DNA from 3 places in the Bacillus sp. SCT118 genome. Region 1 is predicted to be linked to each of the others. Evidence: riboswitches for the same ligand, from Rfam matches in the RefSeq annotation. Region 1 holds a riboswitch; each other region holds the start of a gene.
What was found. Region 1 has a riboswitch for thiamine pyrophosphate ahead of thiU (HMP/thiamine ABC transporter substrate-binding protein ThiU). Riboswitches for the same ligand answer to the same signal wherever they lie in the genome.
Positions count from the first base shown of each region.

Region 2: another riboswitch for thiamine pyrophosphate. It lies ahead of ylmB (N-formyl-4-amino-5-aminomethyl-2-methylpyrimidine deformylase); the one in region 1 lies ahead of thiU (HMP/thiamine ABC transporter substrate-binding protein ThiU).
Region 3: another riboswitch for thiamine pyrophosphate. It lies ahead of thiT (energy-coupled thiamine transporter ThiT); the one in region 1 lies ahead of thiU (HMP/thiamine ABC transporter substrate-binding protein ThiU).

Region 1 covers NZ_CP191225.1:2,671,054-2,678,732, forward strand. Annotated here, with positions in the region: gene ACQVGT_RS13550 (PepSY domain-containing protein) at 1-141, opposite strand, end outside; gene ykoH (two-component system sensor histidine kinase YkoH) at 138-1,502, opposite strand; gene ykoG (two-component system response regulator YkoG) at 1,506-2,192, opposite strand; TPP riboswitch at 2,294-2,406, shown strand; gene thiU (HMP/thiamine ABC transporter substrate-binding protein ThiU) at 2,502-3,104, shown strand; gene ACQVGT_RS13570 (ECF transporter S component) at 3,106-3,705, shown strand; gene ACQVGT_RS13575 (ABC transporter ATP-binding protein) at 3,692-5,335, shown strand; gene thiX (HMP/thiamine ABC transporter permease ThiX) at 5,310-6,074, shown strand; gene rsbRB (RsbT co-antagonist RsbRB) at 6,107-6,940, opposite strand; gene isp (serine protease Isp) at 7,163-7,679, shown strand, end outside.
Region 2 covers NZ_CP191225.1:2,459,768-2,467,446, forward strand. Annotated here, with positions in the region: gene pgeF (peptidoglycan editing factor PgeF) at 1-738, opposite strand, end outside; gene ACQVGT_RS12470 (YlmC/YmxH family sporulation protein) at 901-1,146, opposite strand; gene ylmB (N-formyl-4-amino-5-aminomethyl-2-methylpyrimidine deformylase) at 1,229-2,509, opposite strand; TPP riboswitch at 2,597-2,698, opposite strand; gene ACQVGT_RS12480 (ABC transporter ATP-binding protein) at 2,711-3,505, opposite strand; gene sigG (RNA polymerase sporulation sigma factor SigG) at 3,653-4,435, opposite strand; gene sigE (RNA polymerase sporulation sigma factor SigE) at 4,575-5,294, opposite strand; gene spoIIGA (sigma-E processing peptidase SpoIIGA) at 5,357-6,286, opposite strand; gene ACQVGT_RS12500 (bacillopeptidase F) at 6,481-7,679, opposite strand, start outside.
Region 3 covers NZ_CP191225.1:1,071,951-1,079,629, reverse strand. Annotated here, with positions in the region: rRNA gene ACQVGT_RS05380 (23S ribosomal RNA) at 1-2,333, opposite strand, end outside; rRNA gene ACQVGT_RS05375 (16S ribosomal RNA) at 2,504-4,053, opposite strand; TPP riboswitch at 4,518-4,619, shown strand; gene thiT (energy-coupled thiamine transporter ThiT) at 4,719-5,297, shown strand; partial or broken gene ACQVGT_RS05365 (GNAT family N-acetyltransferase) at 5,339-5,860, opposite strand; gene floT (flotillin lipid rafts scaffold protein FloT) at 5,878-7,407, opposite strand; gene ACQVGT_RS05355 (NfeD family membrane protein) at 7,428-7,679, opposite strand, start outside.

The DNA of each region.
Region 1 (7,679 bases):
ATAGGAGGCTTCGACTTTTTTTACGACAGTCTCCTTTGACAGTATGTTCTCATGGGTTTGCCGAATGATGAGAAACGTACAGATGATGACAACTAAAATGGCTGCTGCAGCAAAAGATACTGTTTTTATTGTTTTCGTCATCGGCCTCCCCCATTCTGTTCGCTGAATTGCATGGTGACAGCTGTTCCTTGTCCCGGCTTGCTTTTGACAGACAGCTCAATGCCATGCTCATCAGCGATTTGCTTGGCAATGGAAAGGCCTAAACCCGTTCCGCCTGTTTTTCTGTTTCGTGCCTCATCTGCCCGGTAGAACCGTTCGAACAAATGCGGGATATGCTCATCAGGTATTCCGATGCCTTCATCCCTCACTGATAGAAACGGCCGTCCATTCCTCGTTCCGGCTGACATCTCAATAGGCTTTTCACTATACTTGATTGCATTATCAAGCAAAATGGTCAACAGCTGCTTGATGCGTTCTTCATCAGCCTTTACAAGCAGGCTCTCTTTATCTGTTTCAAGCAATATGTCACGCTGATAAACGGACTGGAGCGTTTGCATAACCGCGCGCGTCGCTTCAATCAGATCGATTGTTTTCAGATCAAGCTCGAGTCCTTGATGGCTTTTGGCCAGCGCCAAAAGCTGATTGGTCAGTTTTTTCATATGCACCGCTTCTGAGTGAATGGCTTCTATCGACTCCTCAAGCACCTCCGGCTTTTTTGCCCCCCACCGCTTCATCAGGCTGCTGTAGCTTTCTATAATAGTGAGCGGGGTTTTCAATTCGTGTGAAGCATCTTGAACAAATTGCTGCTGTTTATCATAGTGCTCCTTCAGCATCATTGCCATTTCATTAAATGTCAGCCCCATTTGATACAATTCATCGTTGGACTGTCCTTCTAAAGAAATCGTTTTAAATTCTTTGTCTCGCTGTATGTCTTTCATTGTGATCATTAATCGTCTGATCGGATTGATGATTCGGCGGGCTAGCAAGCTGCCGGCAAAAAAAGAAGCAATGCATACAGCAGCACTTGCAGCGATTAAGATGATTTTCAACAGAAACAGACTCTCTTCTGTGTTCTCCAGTCTTTCAACCAGCTGAAGAGACACCACTTGTCCATCGGTCCAAATCACCGGAACAGCAGCCTCGGCAAACAGCTTGCCGTCATGTTTCCTCACATCTGCCGTTTCTCCGCTATGAAAAGAGAGAGGAAAATCTTTATAGGCTTTTTCTTTTGTGATCGTCATAACGGCTTTTTGATCACCATTCACTACACGCACCATGCCATTTGCCGGAAGATAGGCCTGCAGCATATCCTGCAAAGCCACTCCTTCTGTTTCAGCGGCACGCAGCGCTTCGGCAATGTTATCCGTCTCATCAGCAAGCCGGGCCGCATCCTTTGATGTCAGCGCAGACGAAAAAATGAGATATACTGCGGTATGAACCAAAATTAATAAAATCAACAGTGATATTGATGTGTATAGATGAATCTTGGTCTTCAGCTTCATCGTTTACCCCTTAATGGCATAGCCGACCCCGCGAATCGTATGGATCAGCTGTTTTTCGTAAGGATAGTCCAGTTTTTTTCTGATGTATCTTATGTAGACGTCCACGACATTTGTATCACCGATATAATCAAATCCCCATACCGAGCTTAGAATTTGCTCCCGTGTCAGCACTTGCTGCGGATGCTTTAGCATATAGACGAGTAAATCAAATTCCCGCGGCGTTAATTCCACCTCTTTGTCTCCGCGTCTCACTTCACGGTTTTTTTCGTTCACCCGCAAATCGTCATATGTAAGAAAGGTGCCGATATCTTCCGTTTTTGTTCCATTTTGTCGCAGCGCCGCCCTGATTCTCGCAAGCAATTCCTCGATTTCAAACGGCTTGGTGACATAGTCATTCGCACCGATATCCAGACCTGTTACCTTATCAGGAATACTGTCTCGCGCCGTTAATAATATGACCGGTGTCTGCGGATCCGTTTTTCTCAAGCGGCGCAGCACTTCCAGTCCGCTAAGCCCCGGAAGCATGACATCAAGAAGCACCAAGGAATACCCGCCTTCCAATGCCGCATCCAGACCTTCTGTGCCATTGTGTTTGATGGTGACACTGTATCCTTCATATTCCAATTCAAGCTGAAGAACCCTGGCGATTTTTTCTTCATCTTCCACAATTAATATGTGTCCTTTTTCCAAATTTGATCATCCTCTCCCGTCCCTATATGAAAAAAATGATTTCGTTGTTTACAAAATGATTCTTATCATCTATTATGATGTCAAAATAAAAAATTGTATACGGAAAGCACTAGGGGTGCTGTTTTGGCTGAGATAAAGCGCGGAAGAAACGCGCTTTGATCCCTTATGACCCGATCTGGATAATACCAGCGTGGGGAAGTGCAGGTTGACCGAATGGTGTATTTTTTTGTGCGCTTAATCGATCTATGACTGCATATTCCCTTAGGATATGCAGTTTTTTATTTTATCAAAAAAAAGGAGGTCGGAGAAATGGAGCATATTTGCGGTACAAGCAGAATCGCCGGTTTTCGCTTCTCTTTATATCCGATGACGGATGATTTTATCAGTGTGATCAAGTCTGCGCTGAAAAAAACAGATACATCCAAGGTATGGACGAAAACCGACCATATCAGCACGGTGTTACGCGGATCGATTGATCATGTATTCGATGCTGCAAAAGCCATTTACCTTCATGCAGCAAACAGCGAACAACACATCGTCATGAACGGCACGTTTTCCATTGGATGCCCGGGTGACACACAGGGGGATACATATCTTTCCAAAGGTGATAAGCGTGTCAACGAAGATGCTGTCCAAGGCTTGAAGGCGGAAGCGCCGTGCCAATTTGCCCTTTATCCAATGAACGAGCCGGATTATATGGGATTGATTATGAAGGCTGTCGACATTGCAAAAGCCCAAGGCACTTTCGTACAGGGTGTCCATTACGCGAGCGAGCTTGACGGGGATGCGCATGACGTATTCAGCACATTGGAAGCCGTTTTCCGCTTGGCTGAGCAGCAAACAAACCACATCACCATGACTGTGAATCTTTCGGCTAACAGTCCATCAAGAAAAAACAGAAAGCAGGGATAACATGAAAAGCTGGAAAGTAAAAGAAATTGTCATCATGTCCGTTATCAGTATCGTATTTGCCGTTGTTTATTTATTATTTACACATTTCGGAAACGTGCTTGCAGGTATGTTTGGGCCAATCGCCTATGAACCGATTTACGGCATTTGGTTTATCGTTTCGGTGATCGCCGCGTACATGATTCGAAAACCGGGTGCGGCGCTCGTTTCTGAAATCATTGCTGCTCTCGTTGAGTGCCTGCTGGGAAATCCGTCTGGCCCGATGGTCATCGTCATTGGCATTGTTCAAGGGCTCGGGGCTGAGGCTGTATTTCTTGCAACACGCTGGAAAGCATACTCTCTCCCTGTCCTTATGCTGGCCGGTATGGGGTCTTCAGTAGCCAGCTTTATCTATGATCTCTTTGTTTCTGGCTATGCAGCCTATTCACCAGGTTATCTGCTCATTATGCTTGTGATCCGCCTCATTTCCGGCGCGCTTTTGGCGGGACTTCTCGGAAAAGCTGTCAGCGACTCTCTCGCTTTTACAGGTGTGTTAAACGGAATGGCACTCGGAAAGGAACTGAAAAAGAAACGGAAGCGGGCGTCAGAACATGCAAGCCTTTGATGAGCTTCTGACGGTTGAGCAGCTCAGCTTCTCTTATGAAGAAGACGAGAAACCGGTTTTTCAAGACATTTCGTTTGAGCTTCAAAAAGGAGAATGTGTTTTATTATTAGGACCGAGCGGATGCGGTAAAAGCTCGCTCGCCCTTTGTTTAAACGGTCTATATCCGGAGGCTTGCGACGGCATTCAGTCCGGACATGTCTTTCTATTTCAAAAGCCGGTCACAGATGCTGAAACCTCCGAAACGATTGCTCAGCATGCCGGGGTCGTTTTTCAGGATCCTGATCAGCAGTTCTGTATGCTGACGGTGGAGGACGAAATTGCGTTCGGACTGGAAAATCTGCAAATTCCAAAAGAAGAAATGACAGAGAAAATCAACGCCGTATTAGAAAAATTACGCATTACCCATTTAAAAGAAAAAACGATCTCAACCCTTTCAGGAGGACAAAAGCAGAAAGTGGCTCTCGCCTGTATTTTGGCGATGGAGCCTGAGCTTATTATTTTAGATGAGCCGACCTCTCTTTTAGACCCTTTCTCAGCGCGGGAGTTCGTTCATCTGATGAAAGATCTTCAGCGGGAAAAAGGTTTCAGCCTCCTCGTCATTGAGCACCAGCTTGATGAATGGGCGCCTTGGATTGAGAGAACGATCGTGCTCGACAAATCAGGCAAAAAGGCGCTGGATGGCCTGACGAAAAATCTATTTCAGCATGAAGCGGAGACACTAAAGAAATTGGGCATCGCCATTCCAAAGGTCTGTCATCTGCAGGAAAAGCTGAGTATGCCGTTTACTTTATCAAAAGAGATGCTGTTCAAAGAGCCTATTCCTGCCGGGCATGCCAAAAAGAAGAAAGCCCCTTCTGGGGAGAGTGTGCTTGAAGTCAGCAGCCTTTCGTTCGCGAGAGGACCGCAGGCGATTTTCAAAGACATCAGCTTTTCGTTGCGCGAAGGTTCTTTAACGGCGCTTGTCGGTCCGAACGGAACTGGAAAATCGACGCTCCTATCAGTTTTGGCCCGTCTCATGAAACCGCAAAGCGGCAAAATCCTTCTTAATGACCAGCCGCTGCAGAAATATAAAGAAAAAGAATTGCGTAAACGGATGGGATTTGTTTTTCAAAACCCTGAGCATCAATTCGTCACCGATACGGTGTATGACGAGCTTCTGTTCGGCCAGAAAGCAAATGCTGAAACTGAGAAAAAAGCGCAACACCTGCTGCAGCGTTTTGGTCTTGCGCATTTGGCTGATCATCATCCGTTTGCGATCAGCCAAGGGCAAAAACGGCGACTGAGCGTTGCTACTATGCTCATGCATGACGTAAAGGTTCTATTATTAGACGAACCAACCTTTGGCCAGGATGCCCGCACGGCGGCTGAATGCATGGAAATGATTCAGCGTATCAAGGCAGAGGGAACTGCTGTCCTTATGATTACACACGATATGGAGCTAGTCTCTTCGTATGCTGACAGCGTGCTTGTGCTTCACGATACGGGCCTGGCCTTTGACGGATCTCCAGAGCAGTTGTTTTCTCAAGAAACAGGGCTTGTCCAAAAAGCAAAGCTCACCCTTCCCCTTCTATATGAATGGATGGCATATCAAGAGGAGGTGCGTGATGAAGCAGCCGTTACATCTCATTAATCCGACTGTGAAAGCGGCGGCGGTTTTTTGTTGTGTCGTCATGCTGTCGTTTATTTACAACCCTTACACTCCGGCATGTTTTTATATCATCATCGTTGCGGGCGTTTTACTGGCGGCCGGAATCCCATTGAAAAAATGGTTGTTGTTTACGATTCCGTTTTTGATTTTAGCATTCGGGTGCGTGTGGACAGCCGCAGTTTTTGGAAAGGTGCCGACAACACCGGATAATTTTTTGTTTCAAGCAGGCCCTATCTCAATTAACAGCGATAATGTGTCTGTCGGCATCTCTCTCGGGTTTCGTATTTTATGCTTCTCCGCCTTATCGATGATGTTTGTTTTTACAACCGATCCGATTTTATTTATGCTGAGCCTTGTCCAGCAGTGCAGGCTCTCACCAAAGCTCGCGTACGGTGTCATTGCAGGCTTTCGCTTTCTTCCGCTGCTAAAGGATGAGGTCCAGCTGATTCAGCAGGCTCATAAAATCAGAGGAGGAGCGGCGGAGAGCGGCATCATTAATAAAATCAGTGCGTTAAAACGATATACCATACCGCTATTGGCAAGCGCCATCAGAAAAGCGGAACGGACAGCGCTTGCGATGGAATCGAAAGGTTTTACAGGAAGCAGAAACCGGACATATTACAGGACATTGAGCGTGAACCGGCGCGACTGGCTGTTCTTTTGCCTCGTTCTCTTGTTATTCGCAGGATCTTTTCTCGTATCTTTCTGTTTTGCCTCATAAAAAATCCGCTATCGACGATAGCGGATTTTTTCTTATTGATGATAATTTAATGCTTGGGCAAGGTTGGTTTTAATGGTAATATTCGAAAAGTCAATCCCCAGCTGTACAGCAGTTTGCGCAATTTCAGGCCTGATTCCTGACAGGGTTGACCGGACACCGATCAGATTGAGCGCCTCAATCAATTTAAAAATCTGGTGCGCCACCATCGTATCCACTACCACAACACCTGACAGATCAATTAACAGATGCTCCACGCGTCTTTTCGCACAAGCTTGAAGCGTGTTTTCCAGAATAAACTTCGCCCGTTCGGTATCAATGTCACCGACAAGAGGCAGCAGAGCTGTTGATTTGCTCAGGGTAATGACAGGTGAGCTTAATTCCAATATCATTTCTCTTTGGGCGTTTAATTGCTGCTTGGCATTCATTTCAGCGTGATCAACGAATGTATAAATGGTGAAATCAAATACTTTTACAATCAAATCTGCCCATTTTTGCTTCTCTCCCGGTTCAAACGCTGACTCATTTTCTTCTGCAAACTTCTCAAAATACTTCGTATATAATCTCCTGTTTCTCATAAACTCCCGAATGACATACTGAACCGGTGTGTCGAGATGTTTTTGATCGTTGGTCAGCTCAATGACCCACTCTTGAAACTCTTCGAGAAATTGTTTTTCCGGTAAAACATACATGTAATTCAGATGCCGGTAAAATTCTCTGTCCTGCTCTTTCAATTCTTCCGTTACTGTTGCATTATGTAGGGCGTAAAGCGAATTCGGATCACTTTCCTCCATCGTTTCAATCCATTCCTCGGCCATTTGTTCCACATGCTCTGAAAAAAATGCATATAATTTTTCATTCAGTTTCATGACACTGCTCCTTTCCCCAACACTATTATAACTTGACTTACAGTTGAATCCCAGTCATACATGCCGAAGCCATCCAATATTTTGAAGATTACTAATTCTTTGGTGTGTATCCTATTTTTTCAAAATGCTTCAAATGGCTCTGTCCGAGCGCTTGCTTTTTTCATATAATATGAGGCAACACCCTTGAATCCACTTGAAAGCATAAAAAAGGAGGGCTTTTTTATGAATGGTGAAATCCGCTTGATCCCGTATGTGACGAATGAGCAGATCATGGATGTAAACGAGCTTCCTGAGGGCATTAAAGTGATTAAGGCGCCAGAAATGTGGGCAAAAGGGGTAAAAGGCAAAAATATTAAAGTTGCTGTATTAGACACGGGCTGCGACACAAGCCACCCTGATTTAAAAAATCAAATCATCGGCGGAAAGAACTTCACGGATGACGACGGCGGCAAGGAAGATGCGATTTCCGACTACAACGGACACGGCACACACGTCGCCGGAACGATTGCAGCTAATGATTCAAACGGAGGCATTGCCGGAGTCGCGCCTGAGGCAAGCCTATTGATTGTGAAGGTTCTTGGCGGCGAGAACGGCAGCGGACAATACGAATGGATAATCAACGGCATCAACTACGCGGTGGAACAGAAAGTCGACATCATCTCAATGTCCCTTGGAGGGCCAAGCGATGTGCCAGAGCTGGAAGAAGCAGTGAAAAACGCAGTGAAAAACGGAGTGCTTG
Region 2 (7,679 bases), 210 kb from region 1:
ACCGCTGACAGAAATTTGTTCACTTGCCAAACCGCTGTCCATCAGTATAAGACGGTTCAGCTCTTTCAGATCAAGCTGATATTGTGCCTTTGCCGTCTGATTAACGGCAAGGTCTGCTGAAACCGGCAATGCGCGGACAGCATCCATGACGCGGTCGTCTACCGTATAGCATGCACCGCTGATAGACGGGCCAATAACAGCGTAAATATCTGAGGGATTTGAACCTTCCTTCTCAGTCCATTGCTTCACCATTTCTCTGCCAATCTGTTTGACGGTGCCTTTCCACCCGGCATGGGCGACTCCGACAAGCGACTTAACCGGATCATAAAAGAAAAGAGGCACACAATCAGCAAAGCATAATGCTAAAAATACATTTTTTTCATTTGTATAGAGCCCGTCCGTTGCTTTTAGAGCCGTGTGATACTCACGGGCGCCTTTTCCCCTATCCCTCTGCGTCACTTTCTGAACGCGATTATCATGTGTCTGATCAGCGAATACCCAAGACTGCAAATCAGTATTAAACATATCGGCAATATATTCACGATTTTTAACTACATCTGCATCTTTGTCATGAACGTGCAATCCTGTATTTAACGATTCAAAAGGCTTTTGGCTGACACCGCCGTTTTTTGTCGTAAATCCGGCAATGACCTCTTTGTTGTTTTGATTCGTTTGAGCCCAGTCTTGTATCATGAGTGTCGAGGGTGTGGTAAGACTGAATGGGTGATATGTATTCATGATGATCCAACCTTTCGACAAACATTTAAAAAAGCGGAATTTCCCACTTATTTTACCACATCTTACTGCATTCGTTGAGCGCCGATTTGCATATTTCTAAATGAAATGTGCCGGAAGAATCGAGACTTCCGGCATTTGCCAATCTGCGGCAGACAAGCAGGTTTATGCATGTGGTTCACTTAATCGGACTAAGATTACATCTTCCCCGATTTTTACTATATTTCGCCATGGAATGACCAATTCCTCTTCTTTTCCAAAAAATCCGAGAACTTTCCCATTTCCTCCGAGTATGATCGCCTGAATTTTTCCAGTAGTCACATTGATATCAATATCCCCAATACTCCCCAGCTTTTTTCCGTTTGAGACATTGACGACATCCTTTACCTGAAATTCTGAAATGCTGATCATTCCATCACGTCCTTTTTCCGTCCTTTTGTTCAAGTATATGAACGGGCAGGCTGAACCTTGTCAGCAAGAAGAAATTTTCATGTCATTGTTCTTTTTTCCGGCTGCACCAGCTGATGATAAAATCGAGTATAATTTTTGTATACTCTACTAGCTGCTCAATCGATACCTTCTCGTTCACGGAGTGTGCATTGTGCAGATCTCCAGGACCGTATATTACGCATGGAATACCGGCATCATACAGCCACCCGCCATCTGTAACTGATTGAGAAACGTCAATAATTGGACACTCCCGTTTCACTTTCTCATGAGAGGCAGTTAACGCTAAGACGCCTGGGTGGCCAGGGTCAACTTCCAATGCCGGAAAAATTTCTCCTCTGTCTTCTATCATGGATGAGCCTCCCCACTTGAATACAGGGCGGTTTTCCCTAAGCCAAATATCACTGTCACTCAGCCGATTGACGTAATCTTCTATTTCCGCTGCCACTTGGTCATGGGTTTCATTCGGATAAAAATGGACTGTGATCCACAGCCGGCATTCGTCCGCTATAAAAGCCGCATGTCTGCCGCCTTCTATAACTGCCGGGTTAATCGTATTTGTGCCTGGTTTAAAACCGGGATAACTTTTCATAATGGACCAGTGGCGCTCAAGTTCACCGAGCCCCGCAATGATTTTTGCCATTTTTTCAATTGCGCTTGCTCCGAATGTTCCTCCGCCTGCGTGAATCATATTCCGTCTCGTTCCATCATGAAATGTTTGACTGCTTTTGATTTCGATCCAGCCTGTAATGACACCACCTTGGCCTTGAATATGCATATCGCTCGTATCCGCGACAATTGCAAAATCAGCGTGGTAGCCCCTCTTGCAGCATTCAAGTGTGCCGGCTTCTCCAACTTCCTCCCCAATAACCGATTGCAGAATCAGATCACCGGGAAGCTCAATGCCGGCTTCACGAATTAATTTGACAGCAAACAGCACACAAGCCATTCCGCCCTTCATATCGGAAGCGCCTCGCCCGATTAAGAGACCGTTTTTTTCAATTGGATGAAACGGATTGTGCTCCCATTCTTCATCCTCTTTTACCTCTGCCACATCTACATGACCATTGATAATCAGGCTATAATAATCTGCTGAATCTGTTCCCTTTAGCTTCCCTACAACATTGGGCTCTCCAGGGTACACATCCCATTTGTCGATCGAGAATCCCAATTCATTTAAAAAACCCGCAATCCATGACTGAATGCCCTCTGTATTTCTTGCAGGCGGAGCGGGTGTTTGATAAGAAATCAGTGTTTTAGCAAGCTGAATAAGCTCCTCCTTTTGTTCTTCCACTTTTTTTTGCAAAGAGTCTATTTGTTGATCCAATGTAAATCCGCTCCTATTCTTTAAAATCAAAAAAGCCGTTTCAAATGTGATGAAACGGCTTAATAAAAACAAACGGAGTCCGATGTACTCCGCTTTTCACCGCTTCCCTCCGCTGGCATGATCCAGATCAGGTCAAAAGGGTTGAGACAAAGTCTCTCTCAGCTTCGCAAAGCACCCCTAGGATGAATCTATATATGTTTGTCAGGCATTCGTTATCGGCTCAGCTCTTGTTAAAAACGGCCGATCCTGATTCCATAATACATGGATTGGCGTATCAAAAAAAGCGGAAAGTACTTGATCAGTAAGCATTTCCTTTATTTCTCCGGATCCAAAGACCTCTCCCTGTTTTAATAAAAGGGCTTTATCAAAGACAGGCAAAATTTCTTCAGCATGATGAGTCACATAAAGGATAGATGGTGCATTTTCTTTGTTTGCAATGTATGTAATCGTATCTAACAACTTTTCCCGGGCAATAAAATCCAGCCCTGTGACTGGTTCATCCAGTATCAGCAACTCCGGATCGGCCATTAGTGCTCTAGCAATCAACGCTCTTTGTTTTTCCCCTTGAGAAAGGGTTTCATAGCGGCGATCGGCATATTCAATTGCTCCCAAGTCCTCTAACAAACCAATCGCTTTTTCCCTGGTTTCCTTACTTGGCGTTTCATATAACCCAATCGAAGCGTAAGCTCCGCTCAAAGCAATTTCAAAGGCTGAATCTGCCGGATACAATTTTTGCCGAAGAGCTGCTGAGACGAGGCCAATTTTACGTCTGAGCTTTTCCCCAAGCTCTGTTTTGCCAAATTCATGACCAAGCACCTGCATCTCGCCTGATGTTGGAAAATAATATGAGCAAAGCATATTTAACAGCGCTGTCTTCCCGGCGCCATTTAGGCCGTAAAGCACCCAATTTTCCTTTTCTTCCACCTTCCAATGAATATCTCTCAGTATCCATTTCCCATTCCGTTTTAGTGAGACATTGTCAAGCTGCAAAATCATCGTGGTCCTCCTCTTTATGGCCTTTTATAATTGTTTTAATTTTCATAAAACTTTGTACGAACTAGGATACCTTACTTTTTCCAAAACGTAAACCATCCGTAATCAATAGAAAAGCCTTTAAAACAACATCGTTTTAAAGGCTTTTCATTATTGATGAATATTTTTATTCATTTGTTTGATAGCCGCTTTTTCAAGTCTGGACACCTGCGCTTGAGAAATTCCGATTTCCTCGGCGACTTCCATTTGGGTTTTCCCTTGGAAGAACCGCTTTCTCAAAATCATTTTTTCCCTATCGTTCAGCCTTCTCATGCCCTCTTTTAAAGCCAGCTCTTCAATCCATTGTGAATCTGTATTGCGCTCATCACTGATTTGGTCCATCACATAGATCGGGTCTCCCCCGTCGTTATAGATCGGTTCAAATAGAGAAACCGGATCCTGGATGGCATCAAGCGCAAATACAATTTCCTCATGCGGTACTTCAAGAACTTTTGCGATGTCTTCTGCAGTCGGCTCCTTGCTTGTCTCACTGATTAACCGCTCTCTTACCTGAAGCGCCTTGTAAGCGATGTCCCGGAGTGATCTTGATACACGGATCGGGTTATTATCGCGTAAATACCTGCGGATCTCTCCGATAATCATAGGTACAGCGTATGTTGAAAACTTAACATTGTGGCTTAGGTCAAAATTATCAATGGATTTCATTAGTCCGATGCAGCCGACTTGAAATAAGTCATCAACATACTCCCCTCTGTTATTAAATCGTTGAATGACACTTAAGACAAGACGCAAGTTCCCGTTTACAAGCTTTTCTCTTGCTGAATCATCGCCTTCATCCTGCAGCTGCCTAAACAGCTTTCTCATCTCTTCATTCTTGAGTACTGGTAATTTGGAGGTATCCACCCCGCAGATTTCGACTTTATTTCTCGACACTTTTTTCCCTCCCTACAGGAGCTGCTGTACAACGTTAAGTATCTCCTTGGGTGGGAAAAATATGCACTGCACTCAGACCGAAAAACTGTCGAAATCAGGAAATCCCTGTAAAATCAAGGGGTTCTAACCATAAAATTTTTTACACCATTTTGTTGAACTCTTTTCTCAACCTTTTTATAATTCTTTTCTCAAGCCGCGAAATATAAGACTGAGAAATCCCCATCATATCCGCTACATCCTTTTGGGTTTTTTCTTCTTCACCGACAAGCCCAAACCGCAGCTCCATGATTTGCTTTTCTCTCTCATTAAGCTGTTCAAGCGCTTTTTTCAAAAGCTTTTTATCGACGTTAGCTTCTATGTCTTTAGTGATGATGTCATCGTCAGTGCCGAGCACATCAGAAAGCAAAAGCTCATTGCCGTCCCAATCAATATTAAGCGGTTCATCAAAGGAAACCTCTGAACGGATTTTGTTATTTCTTCTTAAATACATCAGGATTTCATTTTCTATACACCGGGAGGCATAGGTAGCAAGCTTGATTTTCTTTTCTGGATTGAATGTATTCACAGCTTTGATTAGACCGATGGTACCGATGCTGATTAAATCCTCTATATTAATTCCCGTATTTTCAAATTTACGGGCGATATATACGACCAGACGCAAATTGCGTTCAATTAGAATGGCGCGCGCCGCCTGATCGCCGTTTGGGAGCTTCATTAACAAAACCTGCTCCTCATCTTTAGATAATGGAGGCGGCAAGGCTTCACTCCCGCCTATGTAATAGACTTCATCACTTTTCAGCCCAAGTTTCATCAGCAGCTTATACCAGAGGTGCGTCAACCGTAATTTCAGTTTTTTCATCTTCCTCTCCCTTCTAAATGTCACGCCGTTTGAGTATGATAAGTAACGGACATTTGCGAACATTATGAAACGTGTTTGACAGCCTTGCCCGAAAGCATTTTCGGATGAATAATCGCGTCAAACTCTCCATCTGCCGACAGCTTTGTTGTGCTGATGCCGATTAAACATTTATCTGCAGAAATCATTTCTTCTTTTGTCATAATCGTTACGTGATCCGGTTTAACGCATAATAAAAATTGGTTTTGCTGACCAACTCCCCTGTATGGAATCAACCTCATTTTATCTAAAAAGCGAAAGGAATCATCGAGCTGTTCGATGGCTTCCAATGGGTCTGTGTTTCGAATGATCATCGTTTCGGCTGTTCCGAAAATCGGCTCCAGTTTATCAATGTAAATGATCATTACCGGCGTTTTTGTAAGAGGATCGTACAGCTGATTACCGGAATCAATCAGGCCTCTGACATGAAGTGTTTGGCTGCCCAAATCTGCCTGCACGCTGACTCGTTCCTCATATTGAATGTTTTTTGTTTCAATATCTTCAATTCTTCTTTTAGAAAAAAACCATAATGCTGGAAAGCCAGCAACAATAAACAACCAGCTGATCGGGTCTCCAAACCCTGTTTGATTGGTAATCATGATACCGTTTTGAACAATAGAATTTGACTGCAGCAAAGAATGGGCTCCGATAATTCCTCCCCCCATTAAAAAAGTGGCAAAATAAAAGGAAAACAAATTTTGAAAGAAAAACCGAAATCTTTTAAAGCCAAATGTCACCACCACAATCACAACTGAAAAAGCTAGCTTCCCAGCCGGATGTTCAACAATCGGCGAAAAAGGAGTAAACATCAAAAGGACAATACTGGAACCGATGAACGCTCCGCCTACCAGTCTTCTTTTTTTCACATGCCGTTTTAAAATAAATGCCGTGAGCAAAAGCAAAAGTGCATCAAAACAAAAGTTTAACAGCCAAATGACATCTAAATAGATTTTCACATCTGACTCCTTTCTTTCTTGCCTCACGCTGTTCCCCTTCTTGCTTCATAAGTATAAAGCAAGCTCTGTGGGAAAGTCTGTCAATTAATGTTGAGAGGAAAATACAATTTTTCAGGGAAATCTGCTTAATTTGTCGAGGAATTGTAATGAGAGGATATATAAAAAAGCTGCCAATGACGGCAGCTTTTTTCCACTTAATTTTCTGTGTTGATATTAAGTTTTCCATTCGCAGTTTTTCTTGTTTCATTTCCATAATCATCTCGTACGATCACTTCTACTTTTGCTCCTTTTGCTTTAATAGAAGAAGTGGCTGTCCAATAGCCTTCATATCTTCCCGGAGAAATTTCTCTTAACGGGAGTTCGGTGGCGTTTTGCACACTCGCTCTTGCATTTGTCAGCGGCATACGAATGATAAACGTTGCATCTAAATCCTCAGCACTTGAGAAAGCGATTTTCACAGATTCACCGGCTTTTAAGTTTTTATCCTCTCCCGGAATTAGGCCGGAAATGATAGGCTTGTCAAAGTTGACATCAATGACAGCCTTTTTCGTCGTTTTGTTGCCTGCTAAGTCTGTAGCAATCACCTTGATTTCATTGCTTCCATTCTCCAAAAGAATACGGGCTGAGTATGAACCATCAGTTATTGTTGCTTTTTTGCCATTCACCTTGACGTCTTTCAGATTGTCATCGGATACAGCCCCTTTGACAGTCAGCGTTTCTTTATTTGTTTTCTCGCCATCCTTTGGATTGTCCAGTGTTAATTCAGGCTTTTCTTGATCAAGCGTGACCGTGATCGGGCTGGAGGCATCCGTTGTTCCGTTGTCAGTTGATGCAGTTGCCGTCAGCTCATTTTCACCCTTGTTGAGTGTGATGCCTGCATGGAACGTGCCATCCGCAGCAGCTTTCGTTTCTCCTGCTTCTTTCTCTCTATTATAAATGTGTACCGTTGTACCAGGAGAAGCTTTTCCTTTTACAGTGACGCTATCCTTATTTGTGTATGATTTGTCTGTCGGTGAAGTAATCTCAGGTACAGCAGCTTCATAATTAACTAATGCGCGAATCATATAGTTGCCGTCTGCTTCGTCACCCGGCTCCCATTGTCCACCTATATACTGCCAGTTGCGGCCGGAATTCTTGCCGGTTTCATCCATTGCCAGTCCAGGTGAATACGGATCAGGTTTCGACTGGATATACACGAGATAAAAGTCTCTTTCGACCATAATCCCTTTTGAACTGAGATCTACTTTAGTCCACTCGCCATTGCGAAGAGCTTCCGCGTTAAATGGCCCTGCAATTTTCTTGCCCGGTGCTCCGTCTTTTCCTGTAGCATCGTATACCTCAACCTTAAACTCTGTGCCGCCGGGATCAGGGAACTCTGTATCCCAGAATCTGA
Region 3 (7,679 bases), 1.6 Mb from region 1:
CCATTCTGAGGGAACCTTTGGGCGCCTCCGTTACCTTTTAGGAGGCGACCGCCCCAGTCAAACTGCCCACCTGACACTGTCTCCCCGCCCGATAAGGGCGGCGGGTTAGAAGGTCAATACAGCCAGGGTAGTATCCCACCGATGCCTCCACCGAAGCTGGCGCTCCGGTTTCCAAGGCTCCTACCTATCCTGTACAAGCTGTACCAACATTCAATATCAGGCTGCAGTAAAGCTCCACGGGGTCTTTCCGTCCTGTCGCGGGTAACCTGCATCTTCACAGGTACTATAATTTCACCGAGTCTCTCGTTGAGACAGTGCCCAGATCGTTGCGCCTTTCGTGCGGGTCGGAACTTACCCGACAAGGAATTTCGCTACCTTAGGACCGTTATAGTTACGGCCGCCGTTTACTGGGGCTTCAATTCGCACCTTCGCTTACGCTAAGCGCTCCTCTTAACCTTCCAGCACCGGGCAGGCGTCAGCCCCTATACTTCGCCTTACGGCTTCGCAGAGACCTGTGTTTTTGCTAAACAGTCGCCTGGGCCTATTCACTGCGGCTCTCTCGGGCTTGCACCCTAACAGAGCACCCCTTCTCCCGAAGTTACGGGGTCATTTTGCCGAGTTCCTTAACGAGAGTTCTCTCGATCACCTTAGGATTCTCTCCTCGCCTACCTGTGTCGGTTTGCGGTACGGGCACCTCTCACCTCGCTAGAGGCTTTTCTTGGCAGTGTGGAATCAGGAACTTCGCTACTATATTTCGCTCGCCATCACAGCTCAGCCTTATGGGAAACGGATTTGCCTATTTCCCAGCCTAACTGCTTGGACGCGGATATCCAATACCGCGCTTACCCTATCCTCCTGCGTCCCCCCATTGCTCAAATGGTGAGGAGGTGGTACAGGAATATCAACCTGTTGTCCATCGCCTACGCCTTTCGGCCTCGGCTTAGGTCCCGACTAACCCTGAGCGGACGAGCCTTCCTCAGGAAACCTTAGGCATTCGGTGGAGGGGATTCTCACCCCTCTTTCGCTACTCATACCGGCATTCTCACTTCTAAGCGCTCCACCAGTCCTTCCGGTCTGGCTTCACAGCCCTTAGAACGCTCTCCTACCACTGTTCGAAGAACAGTCCGCAGCTTCGGTGATACGTTTAGCCCCGGTACATTTTCGGCGCAGAGTCACTCGACCAGTGAGCTATTACGCACTCTTTAAATGGTGGCTGCTTCTAAGCCAACATCCTGGTTGTCTAAGCAACTCCACATCCTTTTCCACTTAACGTATACTTTGGGACCTTAGCTGGCGGTCTGGGCTGTTTCCCTTTCGACTACGGATCTTATCACTCGCAGTCTGACTCCCAAGGATAAGTCATTGGCATTCGGAGTTTGACTGAATTCGGTAACCCGGTAGGGGCCCCTAGTCCAATCAGTGCTCTACCTCCAAGACTCTTACCTTGAGGCTAGCCCTAAAGCTATTTCGGAGAGAACCAGCTATCTCCAGGTTCGATTGGCATTTCACCCCTACCCACACCTCATCCCCGCACTTTTCAACGTGCGTGGGTTCGGGCCTCCATTCAGTGTTACCTGAACTTCACCCTGGACATGGGTAGATCACCTGGTTTCGGGTCTACGACCACGTACTCATGCGCCCTATTCAGACTCGCTTTCGCTGCGGCTCCGCATCTTCTGCTTAACCTTGCACGGGATCGTAACTCGCCGGTTCATTCTACAAAAGGCACGCCATCACCCGTTAACGGGCTCTGACTACTTGTAGGCACACGGTTTCAGGATCTCTTTCACTCCCCTTCCGGGGTGCTTTTCACCTTTCCCTCACGGTACTGGTTCACTATCGGTCACTAGGGAGTATTTAGCCTTGGGAGATGGTCCTCCCGGATTCCGACGGAATTTCACGTGTTCCGCCGTACTCAGGATCCACTCAGGAGAGAACGAAGTTTTGACTACAGGGCTGTTACCTCCTATGGCGGGCCTTTCCAGACCTCTTCATCTACCTCGTTCTTTTGTAACTCCGTACAGAGTGTCCTACAACCCCAAGAGGCAAGCCTCTTGGTTTGGGCTGATCCCGTTTCGCTCGCCGCTACTCAGGGAATCGCATTTGCTTTCTCTTCCTCCGGGTACTTAGATGTTTCAGTTCCCCGGGTCTGCCTTCTCATATCCTATGAATTCAGATATGGATACCACTCCATTACGAGTGGTGGGTTTCCCCATTCGGAAATCTCCGGATCAAAGCTTGCTTACAGCTCCCCGAAGCATATCGGTGTTCGTCCCGTCCTTCATCGGCTCCTAGTGCCAAGGCATCCACCGTGCGCCCTTTCTAACTTAACCGTTAAAAAGAATCACTATGTGATATCTTGTATTACTAATTGAATGTGATGTCTACTGTTATCTAGTTTTCAAAGAACACGTTTCGAAGGAATGAGCCTTCAAAACTAAACAAGACAGGGAACGTTCTGTTTATAAGACCCAAGGTCTTATATTCCGTATAATATCCTTAGAAAGGAGGTGATCCAGCCGCACCTTCCGATACGGCTACCTTGTTACGACTTCACCCCAATCATCTGTCCCACCTTCGGCGGCTGGCTCCTAAAAGGTTACCTCACCGACTTCGGGTGTTACAAACTCTCGTGGTGTGACGGGCGGTGTGTACAAGGCCCGGGAACGTATTCACCGCGGCATGCTGATCCGCGATTACTAGCGATTCCAGCTTCACGCAGTCGAGTTGCAGACTGCGATCCGAACTGAGAACAGATTTGTGGGATTGGCTTAACCTCGCGGTTTCGCTGCCCTTTGTTCTGTCCATTGTAGCACGTGTGTAGCCCAGGTCATAAGGGGCATGATGATTTGACGTCATCCCCACCTTCCTCCGGTTTGTCACCGGCAGTCACCTTAGAGTGCCCAACTGAATGCTGGCAACTAAGATCAAGGGTTGCGCTCGTTGCGGGACTTAACCCAACATCTCACGACACGAGCTGACGACAACCATGCACCACCTGTCACTCTGCCCCCGAAGGGGACGTCCTATCTCTAGGATTGTCAGAGGATGTCAAGACCTGGTAAGGTTCTTCGCGTTGCTTCGAATTAAACCACATGCTCCACCGCTTGTGCGGGCCCCCGTCAATTCCTTTGAGTTTCAGTCTTGCGACCGTACTCCCCAGGCGGAGTGCTTAATGCGTTAGCTGCAGCACTAAGGGGCGGAAACCCCCTAACACTTAGCACTCATCGTTTACGGCGTGGACTACCAGGGTATCTAATCCTGTTCGCTCCCCACGCTTTCGCTCCTCAGCGTCAGTTACAGACCAGAGAGTCGCCTTCGCCACTGGTGTTCCTCCACATCTCTACGCATTTCACCGCTACACGTGGAATTCCACTCTCCTCTTCTGCACTCAAGTTCCCCAGTTTCCAATGACCCTCCCCGGTTGAGCCGGGGGCTTTCACATCAGACTTAAGAAACCGCCTGCGAGCCCTTTACGCCCAATAATTCCGGACAACGCTTGCCACCTACGTATTACCGCGGCTGCTGGCACGTAGTTAGCCGTGGCTTTCTGGTTAGGTACCGTCAAGGTGCCGCCCTATTCGAACGGTACTTGTTCTTCCCTAACAACAGAGCTTTACGATCCGAAAACCTTCATCACTCACGCGGCGTTGCTCCGTCAGACTTTCGTCCATTGCGGAAGATTCCCTACTGCTGCCTCCCGTAGGAGTCTGGGCCGTGTCTCAGTCCCAGTGTGGCCGATCACCCTCTCAGGTCGGCTACGCATCGTCGCCTTGGTGAGCCGTTACCTCACCAACTAGCTAATGCGCCGCGGGTCCATCTGTAAGTGGTAGCCGAAGCCACCTTTTATGTTTGAACCATGCGGTTCAAACAACCATCCGGTATTAGCCCCGGTTTCCCGGAGTTATCCCAGTCTTACAGGCAGGTTACCCACGTGTTACTCACCCGTCCGCCGCTAACATCAGGGAGCAAGCTCCCATCTGTCCGCTCGACTTGCATGTATTAGGCACGCCGCCAGCGTTCGTCCTGAGCCAGGATCAAACTCTCCGATAAATGGATCACAGGTTAAGTTCACCGCATCCTGCGGTGACACCTGTGTGACCTGCGTCGTGCAGGCCCTAGTTTGACTGACTACGCACATCGCTGTGCGATTTATAAAAATGAATTAACAGGTACGTTTTGTCTTGTTTAGTTTTCAAAGATCATTTCGTCACTTCTCAATGAAGCATCTTTACCAATATAACATTCAGCTTCTTTTTTGTCAACAACTTTTTTCAAGTTGTTTTGAAGCATCTAGTTTGTGTCCGCTGTGCATCAGCGACGTTTAATAATATAACACCTGTATTTATTTATTGCAATAGTTTTTTTAAAAAATCTATAAAACAAATAAACTATAATCCTCGCCATGATTTCTAAAGCGTGTGTATCATATAACTTTCTTAAAAGAACATATACATCAGTCATGTGATCTTGTTGTTTTTTTCGTTTTCTTGTATAGTAGAAACGAACTAAATACTGATGACCACAAGGGGAGCATTAAAGCTGAGAGTGAGCGGTTTCGTTCTGACCCTTTGAACCTGTTAGTTAACGCTGGCGTAGGGATGTGGCAAAGTCAAATGAATTGCAGATCGTAAAGCAGTGCGTGGAACTTTTCTCATCCTTCCGCGTGCTGCTTTTTTGTTGTCCTTTTGGTTGTCTGTCAATGGAAGGAGATAGATATGAATCAATCTAAGCAACTGGTTCGCCTTATTGAAATTGCCATTATGACAGCGGCAGCCGTTATTTTAGACATTGTCTCAGGAATGTTTCTTAGCATGCCTCAAGGAGGCTCGGTCTCCATCATGATGATTCCGATCTTTTTAATTTCGTTTCGCTGGGGTGTCAAAGCAGGTCTTACTACAGGTTTGTTGACAGGTCTAGTACAAATAGCAATCGGAAACTTGTTTGCTCAACATCCTGTACAGCTATTGTTAGATTACATTGTCGCTTTCGCAGCAATCGGCATAAGCGGCTGTTTCGCTTCTTCTGTCCGTAAAGCCGCTGTATCAAAAACAAAAGGGAAATTGATTGTTTCAGTGGTCAGCGCAGTTTTTATCGGCAGTTTGCTGCGCTATGCCGCGCATGTCATTTCAGGAGCTGTGTTTTTCGGCAGCTTTGCTCCAAAAGGAACACCGGTATGGCTTTATTCTTTAACTTATAATGCGACTTACATGGTTCCTTCATTCATTATTTGTGCAATTGTCCTATGTTTATTATTTATGACAGCACCCCGTTTGCTTAAAAGTGACAAAGCGTAAAAATAACAATCCCCCAGCGAATTCCGCTGGGGGATTGTTCGTTATCTGTTAAGAAGTGTTTTTAAAGCTGAAAGATACGGCCAGCCAAGACCTACTTCTTTCAGCCTTACTCTGTCAATTTCAAAGTTGTCCTCCGCTACTCTTTCAGGAGAATAGGCCTGATAAAATATAATCGAGGGATTCTGCTCAATAACCCAAACAAACATACTTGAAAAACCATGTTGAAGCAAAAACTCCGCTCCTTTTGCTAAGAGCGCCCTGCCTGCACCTTATCGCTGGCGCTCTTCCAGAAGATAAATAGCGTATAACTCGCCGTCATAGACTTCTTGTTCAGAGCGAATAGGTCCAAATGAAGCAAAGCCGAATACTGAACCCTTTTCGTCCTGAGCAACAAATACTCCCTTTAACGAGCGACTTTTCCATTTGTCTTCAAATTCCTTATAGTTCAGGCTGTTTAAATAATCAATCGGGATAATTTCGTGGTATGTTGTCCTCCAGCTGTCTACATGCACTTTTGCAATGTCCTTTATATCCTCTAACTTCGCTTCACGTACAGTTACCATACGGTTCTGCCCTTTCCTTACTCTGATTTTTGGATCGTTTTGGCTTCTTTGATTTCATTGGTTAATTCATTAATGCTTTGTTTTACGTTTCCTTTTCCTGAAAAGTTCTCAAGCATTTCTTTTACATCAATTCCCGAGGATGCTTTTAAACTTTCTTGCAGACTTGACATTAAGTTCGTCGCATAGCTGGTTACTTTGTTTGCTCCGCTTGATTCACCGCTTCCTCCTGTATCGACAACGGTGATTTTATCAATATTTGAAAGAGGTGCCGCTGCTTGTTTCGCGTATTCCGGAAGCATTTTGACAATCATATCGAAAATCGCCGCCTGCCCGTACTGTTCAAAGGCAGCCGCAATTTTCTCTTTTGCTTCCGCTTCTGCAAGACCTTTCAGGCGGATAACCTCTGCCTCTGTCTCTCCTTTCGCTTTTTCCGCTTCTGCTTTTGCTAGCCCGTCAATTCTTACTTTTTCCGCCTCAGCCTTTGCCATTGCTTCAATACTGTACTTCTTGGCATCGGCTTCCGCGAGCTGTTTGGCTTTCTCAGCTGCTGCGGACTGCTCAACAGAATAACGGTCTGCATCGGCTTTTTTCTTTACCTCTGAGTCGTATTGACGTTCACGGCGAAGAATTTCTTTTTCTTCTAGTTCTATTTGTTTTTGGCGTTCGATAATTTTAACCTGCATTTCCTGCTCTGTGACTTGCTGGCGCGCTCTGGCAGTCTCTAAATCATATGCCTGGTCGGCATTCGCTTTTGCCGTATCTTGTTCTCTGCGGAATTCAGCCATTTTGAGCTGATTGAGTTTTTCAGCTTCAGCGATTTCCGTCGCCCGTTCAAGTTCTGATTTTTTTGCGTCTTTATCGGCTTCTGCCCGCTTAATTCGGGTTTCTTTATCAGCCTCTGCTGTTGCGATATCAGCATCGCGTTTTACTTGGGCAATTCTCGGTTTCCCTAATGATTCAAGATAACCGTTTTTATCACGAACATCTTTAATGGTAAACGAGACGATTACAAGCCCCATTTTCGCGAGATCCTGTGAAGCGACACGCTGCACCTCTTGAGAGAATTTTTCTCTGTTTTTATAGATTTCTTCTACTGTCATTGAGCCGAGAATGGAACGAAGGTGGCCTTCTAAAACCTCCCGCGCTTCCTGCTCACGGTCGTCTTTTGATTTCCCTAAAAATTGTTCGGCCGCTGTAGCGATTTCTCCTATAGAACCGCCGATTTTAATAATCGCAGTTCCATCGGCCATTACTGGCACTCCTTGTTCTGTATAGACTTCAGGTGTCGAAACATCGAGTTTGCTTGATAATAAGCTTAGCGGCTCTGCCTGCTGGAAGACGGGAAGGACAAAGGTTCCTCCGCCGCGGACGATTTTAATACGGTTGCCGCCTTCATCGACATGAACATTTTTATTCCCCAGATAGCTCCCTGTTACAATTAACGCTTCATCAGGCCCTGCTGTACGATACTTCGTAATAAACACAGCTATTAGTGCAATTAATAAAAAGAATACAACTCCGATGATCATTATAATCGGCATTGTCATATCAAATTCCTCCTTTTATGTTAAATGGGTTCATGCGGAGTAACCGAAAGAACTCCGTTGTTAATATCTACGACTAACACCGTTGTCCCGTAACTGATCTGCTGATTATCAAAACTGACCGCTGACTTTGAAATGGTGCCTCCTATCCCTTCTATGACCACTTCACCAAACCCGTCAACCGGAACAGCTGTAATCACTTTACCGAGTCTTCCTCTGAGATCATCTTCTCTATATGCCAATGATTCTTCTGCAGATGATAATGGTACCAGTAC